DNA from 2 places in the Massilia sp. TSP1-1-2 genome. Region 2 is predicted to be linked to the other one. Evidence: predicted binding sites of a transcription regulator. Region 2 holds the regulator's gene; the other holds the start of a gene.
The links. Region 2 encodes NrdR, which represses ribonucleotide reductase genes. Its sites were predicted from a motif close to CACNANATNTNGTG; they were not measured.
Positions count from the first base shown of each region.

Region 1 (8,291 bases), on a different contig from region 2:
CTTGGCGAGACTTCAAACGCGGTAGCGTAAATCTCACGCAAGTCTTGCGGAATGCGGTCGATCTTGGCCAGCGAACCGTCGAAGTACTTCAGGTCGGAGATCATCACTTCATCCCACAGATCGCGCGCCTTGAGGTCGCGCACCAGGTAGGCATTGATCTCCGTAAATTCGCCCGACAGGTTCGACTTTACGTACAGGTTCTGGAAGGTCGGCTCGATACAGGCTGAGACGCCAATGATGTTCGAAATGGTCGCCGTTGGCGCAATCGCCACGCAATTCGAGTTGCGCATGCCGAATTGCTCGATGCGCTCGCGCACCAGGCTCCAGTCCATGGCCGACGAGCTGTCCACTTCCAGGTAGCCGCCGCGTTCCTCGGCCAGCAGCTTGACGGAGTCTTGCGGCAGGATGCCGCGGCTCCACAGCGAACCCTCGTAAGACGCGTAACGGCCGCGCTCTTCAGCCAGCTCGGTCGAGGCCAGGTAAGCGTAGTAGCAAACGGCTTCCATCGAACGGTCCGCGAACTCGACAGCCTGCATCGACGAGTAAGGAACGCGCATCATGTGCAGACAATCCTGGAAACCCATGATACCCAGGCCCACCGGACGGTGGCGCATGTTTGAATTGCGGGCCTTGTCGACAGCGTAATAGTTGATGTCGATGACATTGTCGAGCATGCGCATTGCGGTGCGGACGGTCTTTTGCAGCTTGACCGGGTCGAGCTTGCCTTCTTTCATGTGGGCCGGCATGTTCACCGAACCAAGGTTGCAGACGGCGATTTCATCCGGTCCCGTGTTCAGGGTAATCTCGGTGCACAGGTTCGAGCTGTGGACCACGCCCGTGTGCTGCTGCGGCGAACGGATGTTGCATGGGTCCTTGAAGGTGATCCACGGGTGGCCCGTTTCAAACAGCATCGACAGCATCTTGCGCCACAGGTCGAGCGCGGCTACTTTTTTGAATACGCGGATTTCCCCGGCTGCCGCTTTCGCTTCGTAGCCCAGGTAGGCGGTCTCGAACGCTTTGCCGACCTTGTCGTGCAAGTCCGTGCAGTCGGACGGCGAAAACAGCGTCCAGTCGCCCTTTTCCATCACGCGCTTCATGAACATGTCGGGAATCCAGTTGGCCGTGTTCATGTCGTGCGTGCGGCGGCGGTCGTCGCCCGTGTTCTTGCGCAGGTCGAGGAATTCCTCGATGTCCATGTGCCACGTTTCCAGGTAGGCGCACACGGCGCCCTTGCGCTTGCCGCCCTGGTTCACGGCGACGGCGGTGTCGTTGACCACTTTCAGGAACGGCACCACGCCTTGCGACTTGCCGTTGGTGCCCTTGATGTGGGCGCCCAGGGCGCGCACCGGCGTCCAGTCGTTGCCCAGGCCGCCGGCGAACTTGGCCAGCAGCGCGTTTTCCTTGATGGCGTCGTAGATGCCTTCCAGGTCGTCCGAGACCGTGGTCAGGTAGCACGACGACAATTGCGAGCGCAGCGTGCCCGCGTTGAACAGCGTCGGGGTCGAGCTCATGAAGTCGAACGACGACAGCAGGTTGTAGAACTCGACGGCGCGCGCTTCGCGGTTTTCTTCGCGCAGCGACAGGCCCATGGCCACCCGCATGTAGAAGGCCTGCGGCATTTCAATGCGCACGTCGCGCACGTGCAAAAAGTAGCGGTCGTACAGGGTCTGCAGGCCGATGTAGCCGAACTGCAGGTCGCGGTCGGCAACCAGTGCGCGGGCCAGCTTGGCCAGGTCGAAAGATGCCAGCACCGGGTCCAGCAGTTCATTCGCGATGCCCTTGGCGATGTACTGCGGGAAGTACTCCAGATAGTGCGCGGCCGCTTTCGCCTGCGGCACTTCCTGGCCAAAGACTTCCTTGCGGATCGTGTGCAGCAGGATGCGGGCGGTGACTTGCGAGTACGCCGGGTCTTTTTCCATCAGCGCGCGCGCGGCCAGGATGGCCGACTTGTGCAGCTCTTCGACCGGCACGCCGTCGTACAGGTTGCGTACGGTTTCGGCCAGGATGGCGTCGGCGTCGACGTGCTTTTCCAGGCCGACGCAGGCGGCGTTGATCAGGTCGCGCACTTGCTGCATGTCGAGCGCGCGGCGCACGCCATTGTCAAGCACGTGGATCTGCGGGGCGGCGATATCGCTGGCGCCCTGGGCTTCCTTTTGCAGGCGGCGCTCTTCCATGTGCTTGGCGCGGTACAGCACGTAGGCGCGCGCGACGTCATGCTCGCCCGAGCGCATCAGCGACAGTTCAACCTGGTCCTGCACGTCTTCGATATGGAAGGTGCCGCCCGATGGCTGGCGCCGCACGAGGGCGCTGACGACATTGTTGGTGAGCTGCTCGACCAGGTCGCGCACGCGCGCCGAGGCTGCGCCCTGGCCGCCGACCACGGCCAGAAACGCCTTGGTGACGGCGATGGCGATCTTGGATGGCTCGAACGCGACGACCGAGCCGTTGCGGCGGATGATGCGGTAGTCGCCGCTGGCGGCGATCGCCGCCGGGCTGTTTTCGACTGGTGCGGCAGCTCCAGGTGTGACGTGCATGGGATTGTTCGGTGATTCTTGGCTTGTCTGCATGAGACCTCCTGGAACGGCTGGCAGTTGTGCTGCGCCGATTGTTATATCAAGTGGGCTGCCCTCGGGCGCGCCCAGTTCTAAGACTGAAAAAGAAAAAAATGACCATCCTGCCTGGCGCGCCGGGCTGGAATTCATCGTCATTTTTTGGTAAATACTGCGCTCTTTTTGGGGCGTTCTTTAAAGAAAGCAGTCTTATGCATTTTGGCTGAAGTTCTCTTTGTACCACTACATCTAGTGCATTGATCAAATTTGAAGACTAATTGTAGTGGCTAGGCCGAACGCTTGCAATAGCTTTCTGGAATCACTAACCTAATTTTTTTGACATTTATTCGCGTGCGGGCCCTTGACATTTCCGAGTGCGGGCGCGAGGCGCATCAGGCGGTGAGCGGACACTAACGTCAGTGCCCAAATAGCGGGCAGCCGGGTGAAAAGGTAAGGCGAAAAGCGCCAGCGCATTACCCGAGCGGGATGAGCAGACGCGAGTCATGCACCTGCGCGCCCGAGATCCGGGCTACTAGCGGCGGCCCACGCTGGTCCACCAGCAGATGGTGTTTGCAGGGTAAGCGCGCTATTTACCCCACCTTCCATTGCTAATTTTCCGCACCCAGAATCGGGGCTCCATCAACTAAAGGAGTCACGAACATGCAAGAAGAAACGAAACAGACAATATGGACGACGCGCCTGCAGGATCACGCAGCGTCGGGTCAGCCAATTCGTTCCTGGTGCGCGGTCAATGGCGTAACCGAGGCGTCGTTTCACTACTGGCGCAAGCGGCTTTCGCCGGCACCAGCAACTTCCACAAAACTGATCGCGCTGCCGTTACTGGGAGGCCACGGTGAACAGGTATTGGAAGTCGAAACACCGACCGGCTACGTGATCAGGTTGCGCAGCCAGGCGCAAGTGGACTGGCTTGGCGCGGTTGTGATGGCGTTGCGCTGATGTGGGGTACACCGCAAGGCATGGTGTACCTCGCCACAGGTCATCACGACATGCGCAAGTCGATCAACGGACTGGCGCTGGTAGTGGCCGAGACGCTGGGACTCGATCCAGTCAGCCCGCACTGGTTCGTGTTCTGTAACCGCGCCCGCGATCGGATCAAGATCCTGCACTGGGACACGAACGGCTTCTGGCTGCACTTCCGCCGGCTGGAGGAAGGTCGCTTCCACTGGCCTGAGCACGCCGACGATGCACAGGCGCTGGCCGTGACGGCACGCCAGTTGCGCTGGCTGATCGACGGCTTGAAATGGCAGAACGCGGTGGCGCATCAGGCGATGACACCGCGTGCCATGTGCTAGCAAACTTTATTTCAAAAACATGCAAATGACGTAAACCCAAAACGGAAAATGGTTTGGTAAAGTTACTGCATGTACCCACCCGAGCAACTTGCCAGCCTGCCCCCCGAACTGCGCGCCTACATCCTGGCGCTGGAAGGTCGCGCCGCCGCCGATCAGAAACAGATCGGCGCGCTGCAGCAACGCGTCTCGTTCCTGGAAGACCAGTTTCGACTGGCGCAACTGAAGCGGTTCGCGCCATCGAGCGAAAAACTGGGCGCCCAGGGTTGCCTGTTCAACGAAGCCGAGCAGGACGCCATCGCCTTCCCGGAAAGTGAAGAGCCGGACGGGGCGGATACGCCCAAATCCCCATCCAAAAAGCGCGGCCGCCGGGCTTTGCCGGCGCACCTGCCGCGCAAACGCGTCGAACACGATTTGACCGAAGCGGAAAAGGTCTGCGCCTGCTGCCAAGGTGCCCTGCACCGCATGGGTGAAGAAACGAGCGAACAGCTCGACATCATTCCAGCGAAGGTCCAGGTGTTGCAGCATGTGCGGTTCAAGTATGCCTGCCGTCAGTGCGACCGCCACGGCGAATCAAGCAAAATCATCACCAGCCCCATGCCAGCCCAGCCCATCCCTGGCAGCAACGCCAGCGCCGGCACGGTGGCCACAGTCCTGACGGCAAAATACGCTGATGGGATGCCCCTGTATCGCCAGCACGACTGGCTGCTGCGCGGCGAAGTCGATGTCGCGCGCGGTACGCTGGCCCAATGGTGCATCAAGGCCGGCGTGCTACTCACGCCGCTGTACGCGGCGCTACGGCAGGAGTTGCTGACAAGCGCATTCATCCATGGCGACGAGACCACGCTGCAGGTGCTCAACGAAGCGGGCCGCAAAGCGCAAAACACATCGTATATGTGGGTCTACCGAACGGCCCTGTGCCACGAACGTCAAGTGGTGCTGTTCGAGTACCAGCCCGGACGTGGCCACGACCATCCAGAACGTTTCCTGCTCGGTTACGAGGGGGCAGTCATGACCGACGGTTACGCTGCCTGGCGCATGCTGCCAGGCATGAAGCATCTCGGCTGCATGGCACACGCGCGGCGCAAGTTCGACGAAGCATTCAAGGCGCAGAAAAACCCATCGGGGCGAGCAAAGGAAGTGCTCGACATGATCGGCAAGCTGTACCACATCGAGTCCACGGTGAGGAAAAAGCCGCCGCCGGAGGGCAGTACAGTGGTCGAAGAAATTTACCGCTGGAGACAAGAGAAAAGCCGTCCGATCCTGGACGCACTACACGCCTGGCTGGTCAAGAATCAGGCCGAGGTCATGCCGCAATCACTGATCGGCAAGGCGATCAGCTATGCCCTCGGGCAGTGGCTGTACCTCTATCGCTACATCGATGACGGCCGGGCGCCGATCGATAACAATTTGATTGAACGCGATATCCGTCCGTTTACCATCGGTCGCAAAAATTGGCTGTTCTCGAGTTCGGTTGCGGGCGCGGATGCAAGTGCCGTGATCTACAGCTTGATGCTGACCTGCCGCGCCTGCGACATCGAGCCCTACGCCTACCTGCGCCACGTGCTTACTGAACTGCCGCAGCGGCAACCGGGCGCTGACGTTACTGACCTGCTACCGTTCAACTTCGCGTCGCTGAATCATGATCGCTGCAGCCAACGGTCGTCAGCGGTGGGGTAAATATCGCGCTTACTTTGCAGGCGAGTTTGCCACGATCGGTCGGGTTACGGCCCGTATGCTCGCCACCCACAGCTGCCGGTGCGCTAGCGGCGTCACCGCTAGCTCGATCCACATGGACGTGCGCGCGAAGCCGTCGCGCCTTTCGGCGACCGTAGGTGGGCCGGGAGATGAGTTGCTATGAGCGACCGAAGGCCTTCAGGAAGAAGTGCTTCGGCCATGGCATCACTCCGCCTGTAAACACGGCGCATATCTTAATGCCCGGACTGAACCCGCGTGCGGCCGCCCTCGCCCCAAAGGCGTCATTGCTTTCTTGAAAGGTCGAACGTCTAGCACGGACCGGATGAAGCAAGACCTACGTATCGACTATGCAACGGACACGTAAGCGTTGCTGCTTTGAACGGAGCGCGCACGAATAATGAGGACGGCGAACCCAAGCAGAGCCAAGGTCAGGGCCACCACTGAACCCTCCGCCCCAAAGGATCCGCCACTGAGCCACGACGGTCCTGTCAGATGCCCTAGAATCAGGCCATCACCGTCGCTCGTGCCGGAGACCAGCGACGAGAACACCTGGCTTTGAACATAGTTCCAAGCAAAGTGGATCCCAATGCACAGCCACAACCTGCGCGTTGCCATGTACGCCGCCGCAAACATCATTCCAAAGGCTGTACATGTCAGTACTCCGATCGGATTGGCGCCGAGATTAGGCGCGTGAACCAAGCCGAAGAATACTGAGGAAATTGCCACACCCCAGACACTTCCAAGCGCCTTTTGCGAAATGCCGAAAACAATGCCACGCCCGACTATTTCCTCGAGCAGTGCAACTCCCAGGTAAAAAGGAACGATGCTTAGCATTGCAACAGTGGGTGCGCCGAAGCCGTCAATCCGGTACGCCCCCAAAGACCACAGCACACCAAACAACAGCACCTGCATTGCAAAGCCGATCAGCACGCCAAAGGCCAGTTCGCTTGACGCTCCGCGCATCGACAACTCCGTCACGGGTCGTCTCTCGACTCGAAGCACGAAGAACCGGTATGCTAAAAAAATGAGCACTGATGCGAGTACCATCGGCCAGACATGCGCGTAACGCGCTGGAAGCAGCGCGTGCGCAGTCTTCGTCACCAAGGGTGCTGGAAGCCACACCAGCAGCGACCCCAACAGAATGCGAACCACCGGATTTCCCAGCGCGCGCCTACTTAGCGAAACACTTTTGCTGGAGGATGCTTGCTTTTCATGCATAGTCAAAATGTTCCTGCCTTTCCAATAAGCGCAAAGTTTCGCGTCACCATATGGGCCACGCAATGCGCAGACTAATAGGTCCGCTGCAGCAGGGATAGCGTCACGCGACAGGCTGCGCCGCAACTAGGACGAGTTGCAAAAATCGGGGGTTAGTCTGTGCGCGGGGCTGGGATATGCAGTTGGTGCGGCTGAATGCAGATTCATTTGCAGCGAATGCTGGTTTGAGAGGGCTGTCGGTTGCAGGTATTGCTGGCCGATAATTGGCTGAAATGCAGGTCGATCCACTTAGCGTACTTTAAATTCCGTTTTCTGAGGCGTCCCCTTATTCATCAAATCCTTGAAAAATTCTGGCGACACCGTTCATGCCCATCACGAAAAACCAATGACCGGCCGATAGCAGACCGGCGGTATGGCTCGGTGCATGAGCTTGCGGCCATCAGGGCAAATAACAGGTTTTGTTGGGCCCTCTTACTCGGGCGCCTGGATCTCGAGCTTTTGCATCTGGTAGCGCAGCTGCCGGAAGCTGATCCCCAGCAGCACCGCCGCCTGGGTGCGGTTGAACTGCGTCTGGTTCAGCGCCCGGATGATGATGTCGCGCTCGATCTGGTTCAGGTAGTCCGGCAGACTGTTGGGCAGCGGCTCTTCGGCCACCGGCGCCGCTGGCGCAGGTTCGGCCGGCGCCGCCACTTCCACCGAGGCCTGGACCGGAACCGGAACCGGCACAGCCACCCGCGCACCCTTGAGCGACAAGTCGCACACTTCAATCACGCCGCCATCGGCAAACGCGAGCGCGCGCTCGAGGATATTTTCCAGCTCGCGCACATTGCCCGGAAACGAATAGGCCCGCAGCGCGTCCAGCACGCCCGCCCCCAGCACCGCCTTCTGGCTTGGTCCCGCCAGGCGCGCCAGCACCGCCTCGGCCAGTACGCCCAGGTCGTCGACCCGCTCGCGCAGCGGCGGCACGCTCAGTTCAATCACATTCAAGCGGTAAAACAGATCTTGCCTGAACTTGCCGGTCTCGACGCAGTGCGCCAGATTCTGGTGTGTGGCGCTGATGATGCGCACGTCGACCGGCTCTTCGGCGGTGGCGCCGATCTTGCGCACCCGCCGTTCCTGGATCGCGCGCAGCAGCTTGACCTGCATCGCCAGCGGCAGGTCGGCCACTTCGTCGAGCAGCAGCGTGCCGCCATTGGCCGCCTGGAAAAATCCTTCCCGGTCATCCGCCGCGCCCGTAAACGCGCCCTTGCGGTAGCCGAAAAACTCCGCCTCCATCAGCGCCTCGGGAATCGCGCCGCAGTTCACCGCAATGAACGGCTTGGCGGCGCGCGAACTTTGCGCGTGAATTTCGCGCGCGGCCAATTCTTTGCCGCTGCCCGATTCGCCCGTGATGGCGATCGGCGCCATCGAACGCGCCAGGCGGGCGATCTGGTCGCGCAGCGCCTGCACCATGGCCGACTCGCCAATCAGGCGCCGCGGGGCGCCCTCGCTCGCCGCGCCCGGTCCCGCCAGGCGCAGG
Region 1 is NZ_JAFCTU010000012.1:115,504-123,794, reverse strand. Features, by position in the region: gene ACP7BV_RS12840 (ribonucleoside-diphosphate reductase subunit alpha) at 1-2,534, opposite strand, end outside; gene tnpA (IS66 family insertion sequence element accessory protein TnpA) at 3,210-3,506, shown strand; gene tnpB (IS66 family insertion sequence element accessory protein TnpB) at 3,506-3,862, shown strand; gene tnpC (IS66 family transposase) at 3,932-5,539, shown strand; gene ACP7BV_RS12820 (CPBP family intramembrane glutamic endopeptidase) at 5,903-6,775, opposite strand; gene ACP7BV_RS12815 (sigma-54-dependent transcriptional regulator) at 7,244-8,291, opposite strand, start outside.
Region 1: a site for NrdR is predicted at 2,791-2,804, ahead of ACP7BV_RS12840 (ribonucleoside-diphosphate reductase subunit alpha). Genes of this name have one in related genera too.

Region 2 (8,291 bases):
ACGGCGGAAAACGCATGCAGCATGCCGTCGTTGGCGCCCACATACACCGCCAGCTCGCGCTCCCTGAACTGCGCGCGAAACGCTGCATGCGCGTTGTCGGGCGTGTCCGCCGGTGGCGAGCCGACGATCAGCGGGATGCTGTTGACGATGTCGCCCAGCACGCCGGTGCGCTTGCGGAACTGGCCTTGCGGTTGCCCCAGTTCACGCGCACGCTCGCCGCGCACAAAGGCGGTGCGCAGTTCGCCCAGGCCGTCGGCAGCGGCGCCAGGTTGTGGCCGGTCCAGCAGCAGGCGCGTGGATGCGGCCAGCTTGTCCCAGGTGAAGGGGACCGTCGCGCCGGACGGATCGCCCGTAAAAATATCCCTGACTGCACCGCTTGAAAGCAGCGCCGCCGCATCCCACGCCGGCTCGGCCGCATAGTGAATCGTGCCGTCACCGTTGACGGTGAACGAGCGCCTTTGCAGCGTGCCCGACGCAGAGGCGATATCGCCGCCGGCCTGGATCAGGAATGACACGCCGTCCTCGCCATGCCAGGCGGCCAAGGGCCCGGCCGTGTCGGCTTGCCCCAGCCGCCCGGGCGGCACCAGCAGTTGGGGCGCCGCGCCTGCGCCGATGGCAACGAGGAGCAGGCAAACGATGGCCCAAGCCACGGCCCATGCGCGCGCGGCGATCATGCGTTCGCCCCCGCCTTTAGGTAAAACGCCTGCAGCACGACGCGGGTCGATTCAGTGGCGCCAAAGCCAATGGCGGTGATGCGATAAAAATTTTGGGTGCGCCTGCCCGCATCGTGGCCCGCGCGCGCATACGGCATCAGTTCGATGATGTAGCGTGGCAGCCGCGCCGGCAGTGCGCCGCGGCCATACGGCATGGCCGCTCCGGTAAAGCGCCCGTATTCCACCGTCCTGATGCTGCCCGAGCCTTCCCCTTCGGCTCCGCCCGCCAACGCCACGCTCTGCCACGCCGCCGGCGCAGGTTCAAGCGAACGCAGGCAAAGCCCGAGCTCGGGATTGTCCTGCCCCGCCCCGCAGCCCTGAACGAACCCTTCGGCGCTGCCGTCCGCGAACATGGCCGCCCGCTTGGACGCGGGATCGGCGCCGCCTTCGATATCGTGTTCAGCGTCTTGCAATGCCGCCTCGGCCCCTTGCAGTGCGATTTGCCGATCACGCTCGCCGCGCGCCGAGCGTTCCGCATTGAGCGCGGTGCGCACCATGGAAGCGGCAAGCAGCATCAGCACCACCACGATGCACAGCGTGACAAACAGCGCAGCGCCTTGTTGCGCGGCGGCTGGTGAACGATGGGTGCGGAGGCGATGAGAACGCATCCTGCCCTCAGTGCGCCACATTGCGCAATTGGATAGTGGACGAGAATGTGCGCCGCTCGCGATCACGCAGCGGCAGCGCCATGTTTGCCTTTTCGACGTGCACGCCCAGGTCGCCGGGGGCGGCAGCGCTGTAGGCCGCGCCAAACAGGTCGAACACCGCAGCACTGCCCACGCCCTTGCTGCGCCGCGCGCCATGCAGCACCAGCGCCACCTTGATGCTCGCCACGCGCTTCCACCATGTGTCGGGCACGATCGTTCCCATGCTGTCGGCCTCTGGCGCCAGGTTGGCATCGTGCGCCGTAATGTCGGTGGCGCTAACGAAGCGGTTGGCTTGCCCGTCCGCGACGGCATCGGTGTCAACCCCGTACAGGACCTGGAACGAATCCACACCACCAACCACCGCCTCGGCGCTCCAGTTGTTCGCGCCGCGGTATTTGCAGCGCAATTCAGGTTCGCCCTTGGCGCTGCTGCCGACATAAAAGATGCTCCAGCCCTCCTGCCCGGCGCCGACCGTGAAGCCGGCGCACGTGAGCGCGCTGCCGTCGCCGCCGGCCTTGCCCGAACCGGCAAAGCGCAGCGCCAGCACGTCGCTGCCATTGATGGCGGCCGGCCGCGGATTGGTCAGCGCATCGCTGTCAGACGAAAGCGATGCGGCGTCCAGCCCCATGATGAAGGGCGGTGCGGCTGGGTCGGGCTCGCCGGCGGCGTCGTCGCGGTCAAGGTCGGCAAAGCCGGCCTGGCGCGCCGCCCGCTCGATGGCGGCCAGCGCAAAGCGCCCGGCGTCGTCGACCATGGCGGCCTCGGTCTGGGCCACATAACTGGCGCTGGCAGACACCAGCGTCATAGCGGCGATCAGGATGACGAAGGCGCCGACGGCCACGGCCACCAGCAGCTCGCTGATGGTAAAACCGCGCTCGCGCTTCATGAGGATGCTCCCGCGACGATGGCCACCATCGGCGCGAACTGCGCCTCGGCGCCGGCGTCCGTACTGCGCGTGCGCCAGCCCAGCTTGATGACGATGGGCGCATTGAGCCCGCCCGCGCACGGCCAGGCCAGCGTATTGGCCCCTTTGGCCCCTTTGGCCCCTTTGGCCACGATGGCGGCGTCTCGGCAAACGGTGACGCGAGCGCCGGGAAAGCCCGCATGCAGCGCCTGCGAAATTTCGTACAGGTCAAAGGCAGCCATTTGCGCGCTGTTGCAGTCGGCGCCCGCATAGCACGGCGCAGCAGGGGGCGCGGGCGGGCCGTCGGTCAGCGCGTCGTAATGGAGCTGCAGGTAGGCATTGAGCGCGTCGCCGCCGCGCGACTGTTGCGCGTTGGCCTGCATGCGGTCGGCCAGCGAGCCGGCCAGTTGCACCGCTGCCGACGTGAGCGCGGTGGCCTGGCGCGTTTGCAGCGCGGCCAGCTGCGCGCCGGCGGCGCCCAGCACGCCGATGGCCAGCACCAGGATGGACACCAGCACTTCGATGAGGGTAAAGCCGCCAACCTGTTTTGCTTGCACCAGAGCCTCCGCAACGTTGAACGCGCGGCAGCCAAGCACGGTGCGGCCCCTGCATTTACACTGCAGAGTTCGCTACCTTGCATTGATCTGGATCGCTTGGGCACCAAGTTATCAGGCGTGACAAAGCCGCCGATGAGATGGCTCAACAGTGCGAAGGGACTTATTTGCGGGGTTTGCGCTCTTGCCCGACTTCGGCAATGGCATCCTGGAATTCGGCCAGGTCCTCGAAGTTCTTGTAGACGGAGGCAAAGCGGATGTAGGCAATCTTATCGAGCCGTTTGAGTTCGGCCATGACCAGTTCGCCCACGTAATTGGTATCGACTTCGCGCTGGCCGCTGGTGAGCAGCTTTTCCTCGATCGAGGCCACGGCCAGGTCGATCGCTTCGGCCGACACGGGGCGCTTGCGCAGCGCCAGCATCAGCGAACCGCGCAGCTTGGCCGACGCAAAATCGGTGCGGCTGCCGTTCTTTTTAACGATGATCGGCATCGACAGCTCGATCCGTTCCTTGGTCGTGAAGCGCTTGTCGCACTTGGCGCAGCGGCGCCGGCGCCGGATCGAATCGCCCTCCTCGGACACGCGCGTGTCGAGGACCTGGGTATCTTCATGCTGACAGAAAGGACATTTCATGTGGGCGCCGGCGCTTCGCTTGGCTTTAAGAAGCGTAGACCGGGTACTTGTCGGTCAGCTTCTTGACTTCGGCCTTGACGCGCTCCACCACAGCCTGGTCGCCCGGGTTGTCGAGGATGTCGGCGATCAGGTTGCCGACCGTGGTGGCATCTTCTTCCTTGAAGCCGCGCGTGGTAAACGCCGGGCTGCCCAGGCGAATGCCGGAGGTGACGAACGGCTTTTGCGGGTCGTTCGGGATGCCGTTTTTATTGCACGTCATGTGCGCGGCGCCGAGCAGGGCTTCGGCTTCCTTGCCCGTCAGGTTTTTGGCGCGCAAGTCGACCAGCATCACGTGCGACTCGGTGCGGCCGGAAACAATACGCAGGCCGCGCGCGATGAGCGCCTTGGCCAGGGCGTCGGCGTTCTTGACGACCTGCTGTTGGTATTCCTTGAAGCCAGGCTCCAGCGCTTCCTTGAAGGCAACGGCTTTGCCGGCGATCACGTGCATCAGCGGGCCACCCTGGATGCCGGGGAAAATTGCCGAGTTGATCGCCTTTTCGTGCTCGGCCTTCATCAGGATGATGCCGCCGCGCGGGCCGCGCAGCGACTTGTGCGTGGTCGAGGTGACGAAGTCGGCGTGCGGCACCGGGTTCGGGTAGACACCGGCGGCGATCAGGCCGGCGTAGTGCGCCATGTCGACCATGAAGTAAGCGCCCACATCCTTGGCGACCTTGGCGAAGCGCTCGAAGTCGATTTTCAGCGAAAACGCCGAGGCGCCCGCGATGATCATCTTCGGCTTGTGCTCATGGGCCAGTTTTTCCATAGCGTCATAGTCGATGTCTTCTTCCGGCGTCAAGCCGTAGGAAACAACATTAAACCACTTGCCCGACATGTTCAGCGCCATGCCGTGGGTCAGGTGGCCGCCTTCGGCCAGCGACATGCCCATGATGGTGTCGCCCGGTTTGAGCATGGCGAAAAACACGCCCTGGTTGGCCTGGGAACCGGAATTAGGCTGCACGTTGGCCGCTTCAGCGCCAAACAATTGCTTGACGCGATCAATCGCCAACTGCTCGGCGATATCGACGAATTCGCAGCCGCCGTAGTAGCGCTTGCCTGGATAGCCTTCGGCGTATTTGTTGGTCAACTGCGAGCCCTGGGCTTGCATAACGGCAGGCGAGGTGTAGTTCTCGGAGGCGATCAGCTCAATGTGATCTTGCTGGCGGGTGTTTTCTTTTTGAATTGCGGCCCACAATTCCGGGTCAACATTGGCGAGCGTGTGATCTTTTGCAAACATGAAAAACTCCAATCGATAAGAGTGCGAGGCACCTGACTGTAAGGATCGAATGAGGAATACCGTCGGAAACAGGACAGGCAGCCTCATCGTGCGCTTCCATCGGTGGCTGCCCAGGCGAACGGCTGATGAAATCTCACGTTCCCCGGTGGAAGCCCACCTTTCGCCGACTGGCAAGGACCTCGCCGCGACTTTTCGCCAGTTACGTGAGACGTAATGGAGGCCAAATTGTAAGTTAAACCCTTGATTTGGGCAAGGAAAGGGCTTGCAAAGGTGACAGCGCGCCGGATCGAAGGACACATCGGCTACAATTTGTTGGTTACCCCACTGTAGGGATGTGAGAAATGATCGTTTTTATTACAGGCGCCTCGGCAGGTTTTGGCGCCGAAATGGCACGTACGTTCGTAAAAAACGGCCATCAGGTCGTGATTAGCGGGCGCCGCAAGGAGCGGCTCGACGCCCTGGCGGCCGAACTGGGCGACCTGGCGTTGCCGCTGGTGATGGATGTCACCTGCAAGGATTCGATCAACGAGGCGATGTCGATGCTGCCGCAGTCATGGCGCCAGATAGATGTGCTGATCAACAATGCCGGCCTGGCGCTGGGCACCAAACCTGCGCACGAAGCGCCGCTGGAAGACTGGGAAACCATGATCGCCACCAATTGCACGGGGCTGGTGACCATGACGCGCACCCTGCTGCCGGCGATGGTCGAGCGCGGCAGCGGGCTGATTATCAACTTGGGGTCGGTTGCCGGACATTATCCCTACCCTGGGGGCAATGTGTACGGAGCAACCAAGGCATTCGTGGACCAGTTTACGCTCAATTTACGGGCCGACCTGGTGGGCACGGGCGTGCGCGCGACCAATCTGGCGCCGGGTTTGTGCGGCGGGACCGAGTTTTCGAACGTGCGCTTCAAGGGCGACGACGCGGCTGCAGCCAAGGTGTATGAAGGCACCCAGCCGTTGACGGCGAGCGATATTGCCGAGACGGCGTATTGGGTGGCGACGCTGCCGCCGCATGTGAATATCAATACGATCGAGATGATGCCGGTGTGCCAGGGGTTTTCGCCGTTTACGATCAAGCGGGATGTGGTGGCGTAGCGTTGTAGTGTTGCCAGGGAACCCGCTTACAGCGGCAAAACTGCTCGAATGTCAAGGACAGCGCTTTCACTACAGCGTGATTGCGCACGCGGCTCTTGCAAATCGTCGGAAAAGCGCGAAGCGCGCATTCCGACATTGCCAGCGTCAACGCGACGCATGCAGTGTCGGAATGCGCGCTTCGCGCTTGTCCGACCTACAGTCCACGACGACTCTTTTGTAACATCCTCGTAAGGACCACGACTCATTAGCATTGTATCGGTGAATTGCGTCGTCGAAAAGTAGTTGGCTCCCACCCCATGTTTAAGCCTGCCCTCCTCCCGGCTATGTACGCTTCGTTACATTTCGCCCAGATAAATCGATTAGAATGTTTCCCACCTTGACTCATGACCCTGACATGCCCTCAGCATTCACCTGGCAAGTCCGCATCTACTACGAAGATACCGACGCGGGCGGCATCGTTTTTTACGCCAATTACCTGAAATTTTTTGAGCGCGCGCGCACCGAATGGCTGCGCGCGACCGGCGTCAACCAGCAAGCCTTGGCGGACTCCGACGGCGCCATTTTCGTCGTCAAAAACGCAAGCATTGACTACCACGCGCCAGCCAAGCTCGACGATGTAATAGACTTAACGCTAAGCATACAAAAACTTGGCGGCGCCTCCATTCAATTTTTACAGCAAGCCTGGCGCGGCGATACCCTGCTCGCCAGCGCCAGCGTCAAGGTAGGCTGCGTTGATGCGCGGACGCTGCGTCCACGCCCCCTGCCCCCTGCTACCGCTGCTAAAATGCGACCCGCCTGATTCACTCCACTCGATAGAATAGCGAACCCGATGAACGCACCCCAAGACCTTTCCTTTATCGCGCTGATCACCCATGCCCACCTGATCGTGCAATTGATCATGGCACTGCTGCTGATAGTTTCCCTGATGAGCTGGACCTATATTTTCCGCAAAAGCTTCGCTATCAGCGCAGCCCGCGCCCAGACCGAGAAGTTCGAACGCAGCTTCTGGGCCGGCGGCAACCTGAACACCCTGCACGAAAGCGCCAGCCGCAGCCGCGAACAAAGCGGTGCACTGTCGCGCATTTTCGATGCAGGCATGGGCGAATTCATTAAAGGCAAGCAAGCATCGGACAAGCGCGACCCGCTCGACACCGGCGCCGTACTCGACGGCGCGCGCCGCGCCATGCGCGCTGCCTTCCAGCGCGAACTTGACTCGCTCGACACCCATTTGAACTTCCTGGCGTCGGTTGGTTCCGTGTCGCCCTATATTGGTTTGCTGGGCACCGTGTGGGGCATCATGAATGCCTTCCGCGGCCTTGCCAATGTGCAGCAAGCCACGCTGGCCGCCGTGGCGCCAGGCATTGCCGAAGCGCTGATCGCGACCGCCATCGGCCTGTTCGCCGCCATTCCGGCCGTCGTCGCCTACAACCGCTTTACGCACGACATCGACCGCCTCGCCATCCGCTTCGAGAGCTTCGTCGAAGAATTTTCGAACATCCTGCAGCGCCAGTCGCGCTAAGCGAAGGACACCATGGCTTCCTTTTCCAGCAGCCTGCGCGGCGGTCGCAAACGCAAGTTCAAATCTGAAATCAACGTGGTGCCCTACATCGACGTGATGCTGGTGCTGCTGATTATTTTCATGGTGGTGCCGCCCGCAAACAGCCCGAGCGTCATCAATCTGCCGAATGCGCAAAAATCCGCACTGCCGCCGGATAACTACTTGCAGGTAATCATTCAGCCCGATGCAACGCTGTCGATCGGCATCAACGGCGCGCGCACCCAGGCGCCCGAAAAAATGCCCGACCGCACCGCCCTGCTGCGCCGCCTGCGCGACCTGCACCAAGAGCATCCTGAGTATCCCGTCATGATTGCCGGCGACAAGGACAGCAAGTACGACGACGTGATCCAGCTCATTTCGGAAGCCAAGAAAATGGGCATCACCCGGGTTGGGCTGGCCACCAAGTGACAGACACCATGGCATCCACGACTCCCATCTCGGTCCACGGTGTGCCCTACACCATTCCGCCGGAACCGAACAAGGTGCCGGCGATCATTGTCGCGCTGCTCGTGCACGCCGGCTTGCTCGCCTTCTTGTGGGTGGGCATCAAGTGGCAGAACGTCGAGCCGACCGCCGTGGAAGCGGAAGTGTGGGACATGAAAACCGAAACGGCCGCGCCGCCGCCGCGAACGCAAGCGGTGCGCCAGCCGGACCCGGTGCCGGTGCCCAAGGTCGTGCCTCCCCTTCCTCCTCCGCCGCCGCCCAAGGTGGCCGAGCCGGTGGTGCCCAAGGTAGCCAAGGTGGCGGAGCCGGTTGCGCCCAAGACACCCGACATCGCACTCGAACGCGAAAAAGAAAAGAAAAAGCTGCTTGAAAAGAAGCTACTCGAGAAGAAGCTGGCCGACGAGAAAGTGGCCAAGGATAAGGCGCGCGAGGTAGCTGAACTTGACGCCAAGGAAAAAGCGCTGGCCGAG
Region 2 is NZ_JAFCTU010000063.1:3,988-12,278, reverse strand. Features, by position in the region: gene ACP7BV_RS26585 (pilus assembly protein) at 1-674, opposite strand, end outside; gene ACP7BV_RS26580 (pilus assembly PilX family protein) at 671-1,321, opposite strand; gene ACP7BV_RS26575 (PilW family protein) at 1,329-2,246, opposite strand; gene pilV (type IV pilus modification protein PilV) at 2,243-2,821, opposite strand; gene nrdR (transcriptional regulator NrdR) at 2,982-3,449, opposite strand; gene glyA (serine hydroxymethyltransferase) at 3,475-4,722, opposite strand; ZMP/ZTP riboswitch at 4,824-4,935, opposite strand; gene ACP7BV_RS26555 (SDR family oxidoreductase) at 5,064-5,819, shown strand; gene ybgC (tol-pal system-associated acyl-CoA thioesterase) at 6,184-6,618, shown strand; gene tolQ (protein TolQ) at 6,649-7,338, shown strand; gene ACP7BV_RS26540 (ExbD/TolR family protein) at 7,351-7,785, shown strand; gene tolA (cell envelope integrity protein TolA) at 7,794-8,291, shown strand, end outside.